One region of the Macrococcoides bohemicum genome, then DNA from elsewhere that is predicted to be linked to it. Evidence: riboswitches for the same ligand, from Rfam matches in the RefSeq annotation. Region 1 holds a riboswitch; each other region holds the start of a gene.

Region 1 (3,218 bases):
AAAGCTGCACCAAGTTATCATATTGCTAAAGAAATTATTAAATTAATTCATGCAGTAGGAAATGTTGTGAATAATGATAAAGATGTAGACAATAGAATTAAAGTAGTATTTTTAGAGAACTATAATGTAACACTTGCAGAAGATATTATGCCGGCTGCTGAAATCTCTGAGCAAATATCTACAGCATCTATGGAAGCATCTGGAACTGGGAATATGAAGATGATGATGAATGGAGCTGTGACACTTGGAACAATGGATGGTGCGAACGTTGAAATCGCTGAATTAGTAGGTAAGGAAAATATCTTTATCTTTGGATTAAGTTCAGAAGAAGTAATTAACTACCAGAACAATGGTGGTTATCAGGCGGAAGCTATCTATCAAACAGATGGACGTGTTAAAGGTGCGATGGATGCACTTAAAAATGAACAGTTTGGTCGTGACTTTGCATTTAACAATCTATATTATCATGTGCTTACAAACAATGATCCATATTTCCTATTAAAAGATTTTAATGCTTATGTAGATATTCACTTAACTGCGATGGCAACATATCAGGATAAGAAGAAATGGAATCAAATGAGCTTGATGAATATCCTGAAATCAGGACAATTCTCAAGTGATAGAACAATCCAGCAATATGCAACGGATATCTGGAAATTAGTATAGTAAGATTTTGACCAATCCCGAGTGAAGGATTGGTCTTTTTTCATTTGCTGGCAGAGATTTAACGGAATCGATGGTAGAAAGAGAAAGATACCGCAAAAGAAAGTGAGTAATAGTGGAATCTCTAACTAAAAATAAACAATATCGCTATTTCTTTCGCTATAAATCTTTTCTCCGATAATATATAATATAAATAAATGGAAGGAGTGGATAAAATGACTAAACATATCATGAGTGTAAATGCATCGATGTCTTTATATCGATCAACTTTAGTACCAGGTACATTAAATTTATATGATGACGTTATAACTTTTGAAGCACAGGGCCCTTTGTCAGGAACTGAAGTAAAAGATACTTTTTTATTAGATGAAATTAAGAGTATCAAAAGCGGCATCTCAACAGTTCCATTCCGTATCGCGATAATGGAAAAAAACGGTGAATCGTGGCTGTTTGATCAAGTGAATCGAAAAGAAGCAAAAGCATTTGTAGAAGCATATAAAACAACCGTCAAATAGTCTAAGTCGGATTAATTCTAACTGAAGAACCTAACGGCATTTTGTAATTAAGATAATTATTGTTATAATGAATATAAATATAATACTTATACACTAGGGGTGCACAATTTGTGCTGAGAGGTTAATTCCGACCCTTTGAACCTGTTGGTTAATGCTAGCGTAGGGAAGTGGGAAGATACCTATACCTTATGTGTATAGGTATATTTTTTAGGAGGAATAGAATGTTTACGGAACGTATTTGGCAACGTGTTGAACCTATTTGGAGTTCTTATCTTGATCATCCTTTTGTGAAAGGATTAGCGGATGGTACACTTTCAAAAGAAAAATTTCAGCATTGGTTGAAACAAGATTATGTATATTTAATTGAATATGCAAAATTAATGGCGATTGGAAGTGCTAAATCTAGAGATTTATCTACGATGAGTACATTCGCACATTTATTGCATGGCACTTTATTTATGGAGATGGATTTACATCGTAAATATGCAGCATCTTTTGACATATCTACTGATGAACTTGAATCGACTGATTCAGCTGCTACAAACACTGCTTATACGAGTTATATGTTGAATCATGCACAACGTGGAGGTGCTGAGCATGTCGTTGCATGTTTACTCGCATGTGCATGGAGTTACAATTATATCGGTAAATCATTAGCACAAATGCCTGGTGCACGCGATGAAAGTAATCTTTATCACGACTGGGTTGCAACATACTCTGGTGAAGAATTTACTGAATTAACGAATGAAGCAATCAGATTAATGGATGCGTTGACTGAAGGTAAACCGGAAACGGAATTAGCAGAATTAGAAGAAATTATCGTTAAGACAAGTTATTATGAATATATGTTCTGGGATATGTGTGAAAATCTTGAAACATGGCCAATCCCACAAAAATAAACCTAGGAATTTTCCTAGGTTTTTATTTTTCAAATAAAACGAGTTCTTTAACAAGTGTGCGATAGAAATCGATTAATTCTCCTGGCGTATGGAGTAAATTTGTCATATTGCCACCAATCTGATCCATATGATCCCAACCATACATTCTAGGAAAAACATGCCATATACCACGATCTATCATCACCTTTTTATTGTAAGATTTAGGTTCGGTGAATGGCCCTTCAGCAGAAATCGCTGGCACAAGTCCATCATTTTCCCACCATTCAGGTGTTCCTGATATTGTACTGATTATACCCGTAAGATAGAAAGGGGCAAACATCCCGACATTTGCAATTTGATATTTCGTGAAGAAACTTTTATGTGTAGCAACAGTCGAATAACTTTTATATCGAATGTTTGGATTAATTGAAAGCTTGTTATTGATTTCCTCTGAGCCTTTTAATGTTAAGTCATAAAAGCCGTTGTCAGTAGTCTGCCAAAGCTTATTCGCTCTAACTCGTTTAATGTATGCAAAGTAACTTTCACCTTTTTGTTGACGTAATCCCCATTGACCAAAGCCCCAGTCTATTTTAAAGCTTGCTATACCTTCGTTCTCAACGAGTCGATAAAAGAATGATTTAATTAAATTCTTATTACCTAATCGATCTGCAATATATGTTCCGTTATGCGGTGTACCGATTGTTGTAATTGTATTGATCATATTATCTTGTCCACCTATAAATAGAGATGCAACTTTTAAATGGTGGGCGTTTGCATAGGCTACTTCTTCAGGACGACCAAAACGTAACATATGCTCTAATATACGTATTGTCTGTCCGCCCATACTATGACCTATGAAATGCACTTTTTTACCTGGCTGCCAATCTGGAAAAATGCCCTCATATGTCTTACCGAAACGATGATGCCCAAATTTATTACTGTGATAAGCCCCATAGTCTACACGACCACCTTTGATATAATAATATAATTCAACAGCGCGGTCATAACTTGAGGTCATAGAACCTATGCTCGCTTCATATATATCATAGCCTTCAATATTTAATGTAGAAGTTATATTTACCTTTAAACCACCCCAATAAGGCATTAATCCATGCGGTGTATTATCTCTTGCAAATCCTGCAAAACCATGGACTAAAATAAT
Region 2 (3,218 bases), 140 kb from region 1:
AAGATTACGAATTTCACTAAATATGATGGTACACCATTCTTACCGAAGGAAATAGAAGCAAAAATAAATGAAGTAATAGAAGTAAAGGAGCGCATCTAAATGGCAACGTTTAAAGATTTTAGAAATAGTGTGAAACCAAACTGGTGTCCAGGATGTGGTGACTTCTCAGTTCAAGCAGCAATTCAAAAAGCATGTGCAAACGTAGGTTTAGAACCTGAAGAATTAGCTGTAATTACAGGAATCGGATGTTCTGGTCGTTTATCAGGTTATATTAATTCATTCGGTGTTCACTCAATTCATGGCCGTGCATTACCGATGGCACAAGGTGTTAAAATGGCAAATCAGGAACTTACAGTTATCGCTTCAGGTGGAGATGGAGATGGATACGCTATTGGTATGGGACATACAATCCACTCAATACGTCGTAATATTGACTTAACATATGTCGTAATGGATAACCAGATTTATGGTTTAACAAAAGGTCAAACTTCACCAAGTTCAGCACATGGATTTGTTACTAAAACAACGCCACATGGTTCAATTGAGAAAAATGTATCTCCATTAGAACTTGCAATTACATCAGGTGCAACATTTGTAGCACAAAGTTTCTCAAGTGATATTAAAGAATTAACAGCAATTATTGAAGCGGCGATTAACCATAAAGGATTTGCATTCGTTAATGTATTCTCTCCATGTGTGACTTACAATAAAGTAAATACGTACGATTGGTTTAAAGAAAACTTAGTTTCTTTAAACGATATCGAAGGTTATGACAATAAAGACAAAATACAAGCATTAAACACTGTAGTAGAGCATAACGGATTAGTAACTGGAATCATTTATCAGGATACTGAAACGCCAAGCTATGCAGAACAATTAAATGGTTACTCAAAATCATTGGCGAAAGAACCAATTGAAATGGACCCATCTAAATTTGAAGCTTTAATGGCTGAATTTAAATAAAATAAAGAGACATAGTAATCTGATGATTGCTATGTCTTTTATTTATCTTTTTAAAAAAACTACCTCTAACAAGAAAATTAACGGAGAATAATCATAAAATTATTTCAGTTCAGTAGCGTACAAACTAAATCTTAAACATTTGATACTAGGTATTTCTTTGGTATACTTGTAAAGGAAAATAAAATAACTAAAAACACTAGGGGAGTCATTCTGAGAATGGACATTGGTCCTAAACCCTTATTCACCTGATCTAGGTAAAACTAGCGTAGGGAAGTGTCGCTTTTTGACACAACTTTACATGTAGGTTGTGTTTTTTATTTGGAGGAAAATAAGATGAAAAAAAGTATATTAGTAGGGATGAGTTGTGCAGTATTATTAGCTGCTTGTGGTAACGAAGAAAATAAAGATGCTAATAAAACTACAAGTAAGACGGACAGCAACAAAACTGAAAAAGTTACCATGATGTTAGACTGGACACCAAATACGAACCATACGGGTATTTATGTGGCAAAAGAAAAAGGCTACTTTAAGAAACATGGTCTGGATGTTGATATTAAAACGCCTGGTGATGTTACTGCTGATCAGATGATAGCTGCAAATAAGAAAGATGTTCAATTTGGTATTAGTGCGCAGGAGCAGGTTACACAGTCACGTTCAGAAGGTGTACCTATTAAATCAATCGGTGCAATCATTCAACATAACACAAGTGGTTTTATGAGTTTGAAAGATAAGAATATAAAATCACCAAAAGATTATGAAGGTAAAACATACGGTGGCTGGGGTGCGCCAATTGAGAAGGCATTTATTGAAACATTGATGAAAAAAGAAAATGCTGATGTCAACAAAACGAAGATTGTCAATATGGGGAATACTGATTTCTTCTCAGCTTCTAAGAAAAATATTGATTTCTCTTGGGTATATTACGGATGGACCGGTATTGAAGCAGAAACAAGAAATATTGACGTAAACATGCAATACTTAACAGATTACGATAAAAATCTAGATTATTATACACCGATCATTATTGCCAATGAAAAATATTTAAAATCAAATCCAAATACAGCTAAAGCATTTATGGCAGCTGTAAAAGAAGGATATGAATATGCGATTAAACACGAAAAAGAAAGTGCAGATATTTTAATTAAATCAGCACCGGAATTAAAGAAACAAAAAGATTTAGTCTATAAATCTCAAAGCTATTTATCACCGAAATATCAAGATGATGCAAAATCTTGGGGTATTCAGGATGAGAAAGTATGGGTCAATTATGCGAAGTATTTAAAAGATAATAAAATTATTAAAAATGATTTTGTTGCAAAAGATGCATTTACAAATGAATTTGTGGAGGGTAAATAATGGCGAATACAATAATGAGCATTCAAATTATTCCTAAAACACCAGAAGGTCAGGATGTAATACCATATGTCGATGCTGCGATAGAAGTGATAGAACAATCAGGTCTTAAATTTGTAGTATCCCCACTTGAGACAAGTATTGAAGGTGATATGCATGAACTGTTACCATTAATCGAACAGATGAACCATCGTATGCGTGCATTAGGCTGTGAATCAATTATTTCGCAGGTGAAATTCTATCATGGAGAATCAGTATCGATGGATGCATTGGTCGCGAAATATCGATGATTAAAGCTTTAAAATTCTCATTGTTTATGATTTGCTTGTTGCTTGTATGGGAAGGATTTGTATGGCTATTAAAAGTCGATCCCTATACACTACCTGCGCCAAGTGCTATTGCAAAGTCATTCGTGGTAGATTTTCCTGAATACTTTCCACATCTGTTACCGACGATACAACTTGTATTATTAGGTTTATTTTGTTCAATTATTTGTGGTGTTCTATTTGCGGTCATACTTAACTTAATACCAGTATTAAATGATTATATTTATCCGTTACTTATTATGAGTCAGAATATCCCTGTTATTGTTATCGCACCGTTACTTGTAATATGGTTTGGATTTGGACTATTACCGAAACTCATCGTGATTACTTTAATCTGTTTCTTTCCCATAACAGTGAGTTTGCTGGAAGGATTTCACGAGACAGATAAAGATTTAAAGAAATATATGCAAATGATGGGTGCTTCACGTATGGAACTATTTACAAAATTAGAATGGCCAAACAGTATGCCGTTTTTCTTTAATGGTTTAAAGATTGCCGGCACGTATTCAGTAATGGGTGCGATTATTTCTGAATGGCTTGGAAGTGACAAAGGTTTAGGTAAATTTATGATACTTG
Region 3 (3,218 bases), 820 kb from region 1:
AAGTTGAAGCACTGCCATAATAGCTAGTAAAAAACCTGACATAATCGCTTTTAACATATAGCGCCCAGGTGTCTTATCTGCCATTACCTCTTTCATTGCTACTTGGTTTAATACATTTTCAATGTTGCCTTTCGAAGCATAAGTATCTTCGATAGTTTTAGCTGGAATTTCAATAGCCATTGTAGAGCCTCCTGTTGAACAAGATTTTATGAATAAACATGAATGTTATAAATACAATATTATTATATCTGTTACTGAGTAACGTGTATATAGTCAATTTGTGAAAAGGTGAACATTATACTAAATCAAGCATCATTATATAGTCGGTCTGTGCTTCGTCGCCCATTTGAAAGACATGAGAATCGATATGTTTAAAGCCAATTTTTTTATAAAAATCTAATGCATTATGGTTATATTCCCAAACACCAAGCCATATTTTTTTGATGTTCTGATCTTGTGCACGTGATACTGCCTTTTCATATAAATGTTTACCAATACCTTGTTTTTGAAAAGTTTTGTCGACATAAATTCGCTCAATTTCGAGTGAACTATCCGTTATATTTTCTGTTTGAGCTTCATTGGTATTAATTTTTAAGTAACCAGCAACTTGATCCTCAATTAAAGCAAAATAAAATTCTGAATGTGGATCATTAAGCTGCGTCATCATCTTTTCTTTAGTGAAAGATGTCTTTAAGTAATGATCGATAACTTCATCCTTATTATCCGGTCTGAAAGTATCATCGAATGTTTTTTTGCTTATATTGATTAGAGTATTGAGATCGTTTTCTGTAACTTTGCGTATTACAATTTTATTCATAAAGCGAGCTCCTTTAGTCAATTTGTTAATCACATTATGAGCTTAAATGAATGTTTATGCAATCAATATTTGAATAGTAATATATTGATGAAATAAAATTTCGTGTTGACAAAATTTAGTTTCGCGAGTACTGTAAAAATAACAAATTAAATAAGCGCACTAGGGGTGTTTTATAAAAAAACTGAGATAAGGCTGTAGCCTTAGACCCTTTGAACCTGATCTAGATGATACTAGCGTAGGGAAGTGTATAGTCACAGTATTAATGTGTCTATTTTTCCTTACGCAGTCTTCTCTATAGAAGGGTGCGTATTTTTTATGGAGGAATGAAAATGAACAGAAATAGTCAGGGTTTGAAGTTGTCAGATATATTAGTGACAGTGTTAGTAGCAGTATTATTTGCGGTGGCATACAATTTTGTCTGGTTACCTTATGAGGCAATGAAACCATTAGGGCTACATTTTGAACAGTTAATATATGGTGTTTGGTTTATGGCTGCAGTTGTGGCGTATTTAATTGTTCCAAAAGCAGGAATTGCATTACTGGCAGAGTTTGCAGCGGGTGCAGGAGAGACAATCGTAATGGGGAAATTCGACATTCCGACGTTTGTATTTGCATTTTTACAAGGGTTGGCTTGTGAGTTTGTATTCATGTTATTTAAATATCAATCACGCAGCATGATGGTGTGTATATTAGCGGGTGTTGCTGCTGCAATTATAAGTCTGCCGATTGAGTATTTCTATGGATATATGTCTGAAGTAGCGGGATGGAACGTACTGCTTTATATAATTATGCGTTTGATTAGTGGAGCACTGGTAACCGGGGTATTATCGTATTTAATTGTAAAAGCATTAGATCAGACAGGTGTAACGAAGCTGTTTAGAACGTCAACTCAATCAGATTACGATAGTTTATAGATGATGTTATCTGTTAGAAATTTAAGATTGAAATACCCCGGTGAAAAAGAAAAGATATTTGACGGTATCGATATTACGATAGCAGATAAAGAAAAAGTATTATTGCTAGGACCTTCAGGTTCTGGGAAGAGCACATTACTGAACGTACTAAGTGGTATCGTCCCTGAGTTGATCGATTTGCCGATGAAATATGATGTATTAGAACGTGATATGAATGCTAGTGTTATATTTCAGGATCCAGATAGTCAATTTTGTATGCCTAAAGTATATGAAGAACTAGCTTTTATACTGGAAAATCAAAACGTTGATAAATCGCAAATGAATCACTTGATTAATGATGTTTTGATTAAAGTTGGTCTGGATGTTGGACCTTCACAACAAATCAATCAACTCAGTGGTGGTATGAAACAGAAACTAGCAATTGCAGGGTCATTGTTGCAGAATGCTGATACGTGGTTTCTAGATGAACCTACAGCGATGCTCGATAGCGATGCGACAAAGCATTTATGGGAATTGATGATTGATTTATGGCAGGATAAGACAGTACTTATCGTAGAACATAAGGTTGAACATATCTGGCAATATGTTGATCGGATTTTATTGATGGATGCGAATGGTAAATTGGTTACGCAAGGAACCCCGCAATTTATTCTTAATAACCATGAAGACTTATTAAACAAGTATGGTGTATGGCATCCAAATGCGTATCAATTTGCACCGAAATCATTGCATTATGATTATCCATCTCACAAGTTTGAGCTCAAGCTTGAAGATGTTACTGTAAAGCGAAAAGAAAAAAAGTTATATCAAATTGATGGACTTGTCGTGAATAGTCATGAATGGATTGCGATTACCGGAAAGAATGGAACAGGAAAAACAACATTATTAGAATCTTTGATGCAACTTATTCCTTATGATGGTTTAATACAATATAATGGAAAACCATTGCGTAAGGTGAAAGATGCAGCACGTAACATGTATCTTGTTTACCAAAATCCTGAGCTGCAATTTATCCAGGGTAGTGTATATGATGAAATATTCTTTAATTTTCAATTTTTAGATAAAGCTCAGGCAGGAGAAAAAACAACGCATTTATTAAAGCAATTAAATCTGTACCATCTAAAAGATCGTCATCCTTTTGAACTTTCTATGGGACAAAAGAGGAGATTGAGTGTTGCGACGGCATTAAGTACAAAAGCTGATATTGTGTTACTAGATGAACCGACATTTGGTCTCGATAGTCATAATACGTTCGAACTTATTGAGTTATTTAAAGCACGTGTGCAATCCGGACAGACGATTATTATGGTGACGCATGATGATGAAATCATAAAGCGATACCCTTCTACCGTGTTACGCATTCAGGGTGGCATACTTTCTGAAGTGAGGAGGGGTGATAATGTACGAACAGTTTAAGATTTATCATACATTTATGGATCATGTGAATGTGATTACTAAGTTGATATTAGGAGTCTTACTATTTGTGC
Region 4 (3,218 bases), 1.0 Mb from region 1:
CACCAGTAAAAGCAGCACCAGTTGCTAAAAAAGTAGCAGCACCAGTTTCAGCACCGGTTGCAACGCAAAATACTGCAGCAACTGTACAACCACAACCACAAGCTCAACCAGTACAACAAACTCAAAAAGCAGTTCGTGTACAACAAGCACCAGTACAACAAGCGCCAGTACAACAGACTAAACGTGCTGCAGTACAACAAACATCAGCACCAGCTGGTAATTCATCAGTTGATGCACATTTACGTTTAATCATGCAACGTGAATCAGGCGGAAATCCAAGAGCAGTTAATGCAGCAGGTTACTACGGATTATTCCAATTCTCTCCACAAACATGGGCAGCTGTAGGCGGAACTGGTAACCCAGCACAAGCTTCAGAAGCAGAACAATGGAAACGTGCGCGTATGTTATATACGCAACACGGCGCGCAACATTGGTCAACAGCATACTAATAATAAATTTTAGCAGAACTTTACGTTCTGCTTTTTTTATGAAAAAATTTAGTCAATTGTTTCAAAAGTGTGACATTCTTAATAATTCATAACATAGCGAGCTAACTGATATTTCTCTTAAACATTTAACACTATATGGAAATTAATTTATTTGTTATTTTGTTATTGTAACGCAAGCGTAATAAAAGGGCATATCTTTTATTTGGCTGTAACCTATGAAATATTTATTTCTGATATAGTTAACTACAAGAACAAAGCATATTCATTCAAAAGAATTCAGTAATAAAATAAAAAACAAAGATTTCCCGGAGGAAAATAAACATGAAAAAAATCTTGAGTGTTACAGCAGCAATTGCAATCACAACGACGATGGCAGTTTCAACAGCAGACGCAGCTTCATATAAAGTTAAATCTGGTGATTCATTATGGAGCATCGCTAATAAATATGGTACGTCAATTGCAGCAATCAGATCAGCAAATGGCTTAAGATCTAACTTAATTCATCCGAACCAAGTGTTAAAAATTAATGGGAAAAATAATAGTGTTGTATATAAAAATACGTCTTACAAAAAATCAACGTATAAAGCACCTGTAAGTAAAACCGCTTATACAAGTTCAAAAACTGTAAAAACAACAAATTCTACTTATATTAACAGAGGTTTAAACTGGTCAGCATTAGCACAATGTGAATCTGGTGGTAATCCGTCTATTAATACTGGAAATGGTTATTATGGTATGTACCAATTTAATTTACAAACATGGCGTGGTGTTGGTGGTTATGGATATCCACACCAGGCATCAGCAGCTGAACAAACGAAACGTGCTCAAATTTTATATAACATGCGTGGTGCGCAACCTTGGCCAGTATGTGGACTTCGCTTATAATTTTAAGACTAACGATTTTATCGTTGGTCTTTTTTCATATCTTGCTTTCACATCTTGCTTGCGTTACACTAACAATAAATACATATACTACTAGGGGTGCCTTTTGGCTGAGATGACTTTGTCAAACCCTTTACCTGATCTAGATAATGCTAGCGTAGGAAAGTAGTTAAATTCCTTTATTGATATTATTTTTTTAATAACGGTATTTAGCCCAATTCCTATATGGAAATGGGCTTTTTTTTATATATTTTGAGGAGGTAAATGATGTTTACACAACAATTAAAAGAAGAAGTAGAGCCAATTATCGAGTCAATTTACAATGATCCGTTTATTCAGGGAATGGTGCGTGGTGATTTAAGTAAAGAAGCAGTGATTCATTATTTAAAAGCAGATCATCTTTATTTAAACGAGTTTGCGAAAATTTATAGCTTATTAATTCCAAAACTAGATGATAAAGAAGGTATTAAATTTTTACTAGAACAAATCGATTTTGTCTTGAACGGAGAAGTCACTGCACATTATACTTTAGCAGACTATGCCCAGGTTGATTATAAAACGATTATTAAAGACGGAGAATGGTACCCGACAAGTGATCATTATATTAAACACATGTATTTTAATGCATATCGTTATAGTGATGCAGCATTTACAATTTGTGCGATGGCACCGTGTCCGTATGTTTATCAGCAAGTTGCTTTAAAGATGAAAGAACGTCATGATTTCAACGGCAATCCATTTAAAGACTGGGTAGATTTCTATGCAAAAGAGATGAAACCGTTAATGGACCATCTGGATGGCTGGGTAGATGAATTTGCAGAACATGCAAGTGAAGCGGAACGCGCGATATTAACAAAGAACTTTAAAGAGAGCTGTATACATGAGAAACGTTTCTTTAATATGGCTTATATACAAGAAACTTGGGAAAGTGTGGTTGAATAATATGAAAACAGCTTTATCGATTGCAGGAACAGATCCAACGGGTGGCGCTGGAACAACAGTAGATTTAAAAGTATTTCAATCAAGAGGCGTCTATGGTATGAGTGTTGTAACAAGTATTGTCGCACAAAATACTTTAGGCGTTCAGCAAGTATTTAATCAGAATGTTGATGTTATTGCAGCACAACTGGATAGTGTATACAGTGATATCATACCGGATGCAGTGAAGACAGGAATGCTTGCAACGAGTGAAGTTATGGATGTCGTACGTCCTTATATTGTAAAACATGATATTCCTTATGTAATCGATCCTGTCATGGTAGCTAAAAGTGGTGATGCATTGCTTGATGAAAATGGGCGTAGTGCGGTGCGTACAAAACTTTTAGATGTAGCAACAGTCGTGACACCAAATATTCCGGAGCTTGAGGAAATCGTACAGATGAAAGTGGAAACACTTGATGATATAAAACGTGCGGGTAAAATATTTATTAATGAAATTGGATCTGACAGTGTACTGATAAAAGGCGGTCATCTTAAAGGTGATGCTACAGATTATTTATTTACTCGAGATGATTTTGTTGTCTTGAAAGGTGAACGTTATGATACGAAACACACACATGGCACAGGATGTACATATTCAGCAGTAATTACATCTGAACTTGCTAAAGGAAAATCCATTGTTGAAGCAGTACAACTTGCTAAACGTTATATGGATATAGCGATCCGATTCACACCAGAACTAGGACATGGTCAAGGTCCGGTTAATCACTTTAAATTTCAGGAGATGGAATAATGATATTAGAACAGCTGAGAAAAGATAATCCACTGATTATTTGTATTACAAATGACGTAGTTAAAAATTTTACAGCGAACGGTCTACTGGCTTTAGGTGCCAGTCCGGCGATGGCAACAGAAAAGTTAGAGATGGACGAATTTCTAACACATGCT

What was found. Region 1 has a riboswitch for thiamine pyrophosphate ahead of tenA (thiaminase II). Riboswitches for the same ligand answer to the same signal wherever they lie in the genome.
Region 2: another riboswitch for thiamine pyrophosphate. It lies ahead of HT586_RS06020 (ABC transporter substrate-binding protein); the one in region 1 lies ahead of tenA (thiaminase II).
Region 3: another riboswitch for thiamine pyrophosphate. It lies ahead of HT586_RS01090 (ECF transporter S component); the one in region 1 lies ahead of tenA (thiaminase II).
Region 4: another riboswitch for thiamine pyrophosphate. It lies ahead of tenA (thiaminase II); the one in region 1 lies ahead of tenA (thiaminase II).

The regions. Positions count from the first base shown of each region.
Region 1 is NZ_CP054482.1:1,030,192-1,033,409, forward strand. It holds gene HT586_RS05315 (glycogen/starch/alpha-glucan phosphorylase) at 1-666, shown strand, start outside; gene HT586_RS05320 (hypothetical protein) at 879-1,178, shown strand; TPP riboswitch at 1,264-1,361, shown strand; gene tenA (thiaminase II) at 1,400-2,077, shown strand; gene HT586_RS05330 (esterase/lipase family protein) at 2,100-3,218, opposite strand, start outside.
Region 2 is NZ_CP054482.1:1,173,097-1,176,314, forward strand. It holds gene HT586_RS06010 (2-oxoacid:acceptor oxidoreductase subunit alpha) at 1-99, shown strand, start outside; gene HT586_RS06015 (2-oxoacid:ferredoxin oxidoreductase subunit beta) at 100-963, shown strand; TPP riboswitch at 1,152-1,252, shown strand; gene HT586_RS06020 (ABC transporter substrate-binding protein) at 1,297-2,319, shown strand; gene HT586_RS06025 (thiamine-binding protein) at 2,319-2,606, shown strand; gene HT586_RS06030 (ABC transporter permease) at 2,603-3,218, shown strand, end outside.
Region 3 is NZ_CP054482.1:206,662-209,879, forward strand. It holds gene HT586_RS01080 (formate/nitrite transporter family protein) at 1-180, opposite strand, end outside; gene HT586_RS01085 (GNAT family N-acetyltransferase) at 296-817, opposite strand; TPP riboswitch at 969-1,076, shown strand; gene HT586_RS01090 (ECF transporter S component) at 1,147-1,731, shown strand; gene HT586_RS01095 (ABC transporter ATP-binding protein) at 1,735-3,147, shown strand; gene HT586_RS01100 (energy-coupling factor transporter transmembrane component T family protein) at 3,131-3,218, shown strand, end outside.
Region 4 is NZ_CP054482.1:2,069,233-2,072,450, reverse strand. It holds gene HT586_RS10880 (transglycosylase family protein) at 1-449, shown strand, start outside; gene HT586_RS12550 (transglycosylase family protein) at 771-1,334, shown strand; TPP riboswitch at 1,417-1,512, shown strand; gene tenA (thiaminase II) at 1,596-2,273, shown strand; gene thiD (bifunctional hydroxymethylpyrimidine kinase/phosphomethylpyrimidine kinase) at 2,266-3,063, shown strand; gene thiM (hydroxyethylthiazole kinase) at 3,063-3,218, shown strand, end outside.